2 regions of the Pseudomonas sp. LBUM1640 genome follow, and region 1 is predicted to be linked to the other one. Evidence: predicted binding sites of a transcription regulator. Region 1 holds the regulator's gene; the other holds the start of a gene.
What was found. The regulator sigma-54, encoded in region 1, starts transcription at its own class of promoters, with help from an activator protein. The targets are predictions, from matches to a motif close to ANTGGCATNNANNTTGCTNT.
Positions count from the first base shown of each region.

Region 2: a site for sigma-54 is predicted at 1,288-1,307, ahead of ACA065_RS14690 (circularly permuted type 2 ATP-grasp protein). Genes of this name have one in related genera too.

Region 1 is NZ_CP166816.1:1,040,473-1,043,680, reverse strand. It holds gene lptB (LPS export ABC transporter ATP-binding protein) at 1-618, shown strand, start outside; gene ACA065_RS04605 (RNA polymerase factor sigma-54) at 803-2,296, shown strand; gene hpf (ribosome hibernation-promoting factor, HPF/YfiA family) at 2,372-2,677, shown strand; gene ptsN (PTS IIA-like nitrogen regulatory protein PtsN) at 2,690-3,154, shown strand; gene rapZ (RNase adapter RapZ) at 3,157-3,208, shown strand, end outside.
Region 2 is NZ_CP166816.1:3,255,677-3,258,884, reverse strand. It holds gene ACA065_RS14710 (hypothetical protein) at 1-12, shown strand, start outside; gene ACA065_RS14705 (hypothetical protein) at 66-203, opposite strand; gene ACA065_RS14700 (hypothetical protein) at 215-427, opposite strand; gene ACA065_RS14695 (hypothetical protein) at 508-1,053, opposite strand; gene ACA065_RS14690 (circularly permuted type 2 ATP-grasp protein) at 1,482-2,891, shown strand; gene ACA065_RS14685 (alpha-E domain-containing protein) at 2,894-3,208, shown strand, end outside.

The DNA.
Region 1 (3,208 bases):
CCGAACGGTGCCGGCAAGACCACATGCTTCTATATGATCGTCGGCCTGGTTCAGGCGGATCAAGGGCGCGTACTGATCGACGACCTGGACGTCAGCCACCAGCCGATGCACGGTCGTGCACGCGCCGGTATCGGCTATCTTCCCCAGGAAGCGTCGATCTTCCGCAAACTGTCGGTTGCCGATAACATCATGGCGATCCTCGAGACCCGCAAGGAACTCGACCGTGACGGCCGTCGCAAGGAGCTGGAAAGCCTGCTGCAGGAATTCCACATCAACCACATTCGTGACAACCTGGGCATGAGTTTGTCCGGTGGTGAGCGTCGTCGCGTCGAAATCGCCCGCGCCCTGGCCACTGCACCGAAATTCATCCTGCTGGACGAACCGTTTGCCGGCGTCGACCCGATCTCGGTTGGCGACATCAAGCAGATCATCCATCACCTCAAGGCCAAGGGTATCGGCGTGCTGATCACCGACCACAACGTCCGTGAGACCCTCGATATCTGTGAAACAGCTTATATCGTCAACGATGGCCAGCTGATCGCCGAAGGCGACTCCGCCACCATCCTGGCTAACGAACTGGTCAAGGAAGTGTACCTGGGCCACGAGTTCCGCCTGTAAGCACTGTGGTGTCTGGCCATTCGCCAAGGCGCGCGGGAGTCAATAAAAACCTCCATTTTTTTATTGTTACCGCGCTCTAGGCAAAGCCCCCGATATCAGGCATATAATTTGCTTATGTTTGGCGCTCACGCGCCCTGTCGTGGATGGCGCATTGCGCCGGCGAATAAGGTGTTAAGCCCCTGCCATGAAACCATCGCTAGTCCTGAGAATGGGCCAGCAGCTGACGATGACACCGCAGCTGCAACAGGCCATCCGCCTGCTCCAATTGTCGACCCTGGACCTGCAACAGGAAATCCAGGAGGCCCTGGAGTCCAATCCGATGCTCGAACGCCAGGAAGAAGGCGACGACTTCGATAATGCAGACCCGCTGGCCGACAACATCGAGCAAAAACCCAACGCCGACGTGCAGGAACCCTCCTATCAGGAAACCGCCCCTACGGTGGACAACCTTGAGGAAGGCGAATGGAACGAGCGCATTCCCAACGAGCTTCCCGTGGACACCGCGTGGGAAGACGTCTACCAGACCAGCGCCAGCAGCCTGCCGAGCAACGATGATGACGAGTGGGATTTCACCACCCGCACGTCCGCCGGCGAGAGCCTGCAGAGCCATTTGCTGTGGCAGCTGAACCTGGCACCGATGTCCGACACTGATCGCCTGATCGCCGTCACCCTGATCGACTGCATCAATAACCAGGGCTACCTGGACGAAACCCTCGATGAAATTCTCGAGGCGTTCGACCCGGAGCTGGACATTGAGCTGGACGAAATCGAAGCCGTCCTGCACCGCATCCAACAATTCGAGCCTGCCGGCATTGGTGCCCGCACCCTCAGCGAATGCCTGCAGCTGCAACTGCGTCAACTGCCCGCCAAGACCCCTTGGCTTGCCGAGGCCCAGCGCCTGGTCACCGACTACATCGACCTGCTGGGCAGCCGCGACTACAGCCAGTTGATGCGCCGCATGAAGCTCAAGGAAGATGACCTGCGCCAGGTCATCGAGCTGGTACAGAGCCTCAACCCTCGCCCAGGCTCGCAGATCGAGTCCAGCGAAGCCGAGTATGTCGTGCCCGATGTGATCGTGCGCAAGGACAATGAGCGCTGGCTGGTGGAGCTGAACCAGGAATCGGTGCCACGCCTGCGCGTCAACCCGCAATACGCAGGCTTTGTGCGCCGCGCCGACACCAGCGCCGACAACACCTTCATGCGCAACCAGTTGCAGGAAGCGCGCTGGTTCATCAAGAGCCTGCAAAGCCGCAACGAAACCCTGATGAAAGTGGCTACCCAGATCGTCGAGCACCAGCGCGGCTTCCTGGAATATGGCGACGAGGCCATGAAACCGCTGGTGCTGCATGACATCGCCGAAGCGGTGGGCATGCACGAATCGACGATTTCGCGGGTGACCACGCAAAAATTCATGCATACCCCACGGGGTATTTATGAGTTGAAATACTTTTTCTCCAGCCACGTCAGCACCTCCGAGGGCGGCGAATGCTCGTCCACGGCGATCCGCGCGATCATCAAAAAACTGGTTGCCGCGGAAAATCAGAAAAAGCCATTGAGTGACAGTAAGATCGCTGGTTTACTGGAGGCACAAGGCATTCAGGTCGCCCGTCGAACCGTCGCCAAGTACCGCGAGTCCCTCGGGATCGCGCCTTCCAGCGAGCGTAAGCGTTTGATGTGACGGGCGGGCCATAGCGTTCCAGTGGCGGGTATTCCTACCCGTCGCTTTATGCACTGGCAACGAAGGAGAAGCTGTATGCAAGTCAACATCAGTGGACACCATGTAGAAGTCACCCCTCCATTGCGCGAATATGTCGAGCAGAAGCTGAAGCGGCTTGAGGGTCATTTTGACAAGATCACCAATGTGCAAGTGATCATGAAGGTCGACAAACTCCAGCAGAAAATCGAGGCGACCCTCCAGATTCCCGGCGGCGAAGTAGTCGCCAATGCCGAGCATGAAGACATGTATGCATCAATTGATGCCTTGACTGACAAGCTTGACCGCCAACTTAAAAAGCATAAGGAAAAGCAGCAGAGCCTTCTTCAGGGCACAGGCCGCTAACACTCCCCACCCATGATCCGACTTGAAACCATCCTGACCCCCGGCCGTTCCCTCGTGAACGTGCCGGGCGGCAGTAAAAAGCGCGCCCTCGAACAAATTGCCAACCTGATCGGCCGCGAAGTGCCCGAACTGGATACGCAAGCTGTGTATGAGGCACTTATCGCCCGTGAAAAACTTGGTTCAACCGGTTTTGGCAACGGTATCGCGATTCCACACTGCCGCCTGCAAGGCTGTGAAGCGCCAGTGAGTGCCCTGCTGCACCTCGACGCCCCAATCGATTTCGACGCCATCGACGGCGCGCCGGTCGACCTGCTGTTCGTTCTGCTGGTCCCGCAAGCCGCCACCGATGCGCACCTGGAACTGCTCCGGCAGATTGCCAGCATGCTCGACCGCAAGGAAGTACGCGACAAACTGCGCAGTGCCAGCAGCAACGAGGCGCTCTATCAGGTTGTCCTGGATGAACAAAACGGGCAGTAATCATGCGTTTGATCATCGTCAGCGGCCGCTCCGGCTCGGGTAAAAGTACTGCCC
Region 2 (3,208 bases), 2.2 Mb from region 1:
CATTTTTCTTGAGCACACGGCCGTGGCTACGCCGACGGGCGAGCCACGGCCGAGCACTGGCCAGGTTAGTCAGGCTGGTTCTCGGTGTGGCCGACATCCGCTGCGTCATCCAGATCGTTCAGCGGCACTTGCGCATCATCCATCAATGAGCCCGGGTCTTCGTTGCCCGGGTCATTGAGTTCTTCTTCGTCGACTTTTGACATGACCGTCTCCTCTAACCGCCTTGGGTGTCGATATCAGCATCGGTTTCAGGCTTGGGCTCAGGCGTTGGCTTGAAATCCGGGCTGTAGTCGTTGTCCTTGGCTTTGGGGTCTTTCGCCGGCGTTGGGTCTTTAGGCGCATCGGCGGCGGTGCCGGGGGCCGGTTCGCCGCCGTCGATAGCCGGGTCGTTGCGGTTGCTGACTTGCGGATCGTTACTTGTGGTCATGGGTCACCTCTTCGCAGTTTTGGAAAACACAGGCTGCGTCAAGGTAAGGTCCTGCATGGGGCGATGAAGTTCCAATTGTCTTATGAGACCGGGTTATCGACCTGAATATAAAACGCGTAAGCGCCCAGCAATACCCAGAACACCATGAACAGCCACGGCGCACGCATCGAGAACAGCAGCGACTTGCGATAGCCCTTGTGAGACGACTCGGTCTCACAGAACAGTGGCGAATCGTCATAAGCCAAGCCCATCACCGGCTCGCTGCGCAGCAGTTCGCTCTGCTTGTAATGCCAATGGTCGATGATTTCGTACGCAGCACGGATACCCGGCCAGGCGTTGAGGGAGCTGAGCACACCAAGGGAGGCCAGGAACACCGGCACTATCAAGGTGAAAAACTTGCCCCATTCCGGGTTCAGGTTGCCCATGCCGGAGACAAAGGCGATGACCAAAAATGACTGCGCGGTGAGGTAGGCGTCGGTACGGTTGGCCAGGATGGTGGTTTCGTACTGGATCTCGCGCCGATAAAAGTCGAGTCGGTCCTTGGGTGAACCGAAGATCTTGGCGTTGTGTTCACTGTGTTCGTTCACGACCGCTTCGGGGGTGCTTGGAGAGATGATTCTGGGCACGACGGTGCTCCACACTGTTTCGAGTCTTGTTAGAAGAATCGGGGCTGCGCGAAGTTCAAGTTTGTTCATGCACCATTTTGGAACACGGCATGCACTCTTGTGGCGAGCGGGCCGTTGTAGTGAGTGAGCTTGCTCGCGCCGGGCTGCGCAGCAGCCCCAAAAAAAGCGGGAGCGCTGCGCACTCCAGCGGGAGCAAGCTCCCCCGCCACAAGGTAAATCACTGTTGCGCCCAGTTTCGGCACAAGCATTGCTTTATCCATTCATCTGCCCGGATACAGGAGCATTCGTTACCCCCCGACCCAGAGCCGACCCCATAAGAAAGTAAGGACCAGGCCTGTTGGCACCCTGCGCCACGGGTTCATAAAAAAATGCGTTTTTTAAAGCGGCAGTGCCACTCAAGCTTCCTTAGGCACTGACAAGGTACTGGAATGGCTCGATCTTTCTTTGATGAAATGAATGACGCAGACGGCGTGTGCCGTGCGCATTATCAGGATTTCTCCCGCTGGCTGGCCAATACGCCGCCGGAACTGCTGGCCCAGAGGCGCCGCGAAGCCGACTTATTGTTCCACCGCGCCGGGATCACCTTCACCCTCTACGGCGACGAGCAGGACACCGAGCGCCTGATCCCCTTCGACATCATCCCGCGCAGCATTCCCGCCAGTGAATGGAGCGTGATCGAACGCGGCTGTATCCAGCGGGTCAATGCGCTGAACATGTTCCTTGCCGACATCTACCACGACCAGCGCATCATCAAGGCCGGGATCATTCCGGCGGACCAGGTGCTGGGCAACGAGGGTTATCAGAAGGCAATGGTCGGGCTGGACCTGCACCGTGGCATCTATTCGCATATTTCCGGGGTCGACCTGGTGCGCGACGGCGACGGCACCTACTACGTGCTCGAAGACAACCTGCGCACCCCCAGCGGCGTGAGCTACATGCTCGAAGACCGCAAGATGATGATGCGCCTGTTCCCCGAAGTGTTCGCCAAACAGCGCATTGCGCCGGTGGACCACTACCCCAACCTGCTGCTCAAGACCCTGAAAAGCTCCAGCCGCCTGGACAACCCCAATGTGGTGGTATTGACGCCCGGGCGCTTCAACAGCGCATTCTTTGAACACGCGTTCCTCGCCCGGGAAATGGGCGTGGAGCTGGTCGAAGGTGCCGACCTGTTCGTGCATGACCTCAAGGTGTTCATGCGCACCACCGACGGCCCCAAGCCGGTGGACGTGATTTACCGGCGAATCGACGACGCTTTCCTCGACCCCAAAGCCTTCAACCCTGACTCGATGCTCGGCGTACCCGGCCTGGTGGCTGCCTACTGCGCCGGCAACGTGGTGCTCGCCAACGCCATCGGCACCGGCGTGGCTGACGACAAATCCATCTACCCGTATGTGCCGGAGATGATCCGCTTCTACCTGGATGAAGAGCCGATCCTGCAAAACGTGCCGACCTTCCAGTGCCGTAAACCGGATGAGCTGTCCCATGTTCTGGCGCACCTGCCGGAACTGGTGGTCAAGGAAACCCAGGGCTCCGGCGGCTACGGCATGCTGGTCGGCCCTGCGTCAACGGCCGCCGAGATCGAAGACTTCCGCCAACGCATCAAGGCGCGCCCGCACGCGTATATCGCCCAACCGACCCTGAGCCTGTCCACCTGCCCCACCTTTGTCGAAAACGGCATCGCGCCACGGCATATCGACCTGCGCCCGTTCGTGCTCTCGGGCAAGGAAACTCGCCTGGTGCCCGGCGGCCTGACCCGCGTGGCACTCAAGGAAGGCTCGTTGATCGTCAACTCGTCGCAAGGCGGCGGAACCAAGGACACCTGGGTGGTGGAGGGCTGAGTATGTTGAGTAGAACCGCCGCAGATCTGTACTGGATGTCCCGTTACCTGGAGCGCGCCGAAAACCTGGCGCGCATGCTCGAAGTCAGTTATTCGCTGTCGCTGATGCCCCAGGCCGGGCACAGCGATGGCCTGGACGAACTGGCCATGTCGTTGCTCAGCAGCGGCACACTCGAGAGTTACCTGGAGCGTCACAAACAACTGGACGCGATGCGCATGCTGCACTTCTTCGCGCTCGACGAAGAAAACCCCGCCAGTATCTACAACTGCCTGCGCGCTGCCAGGGGCAATGCCCATGCGGTACGCGGGCGCATTACC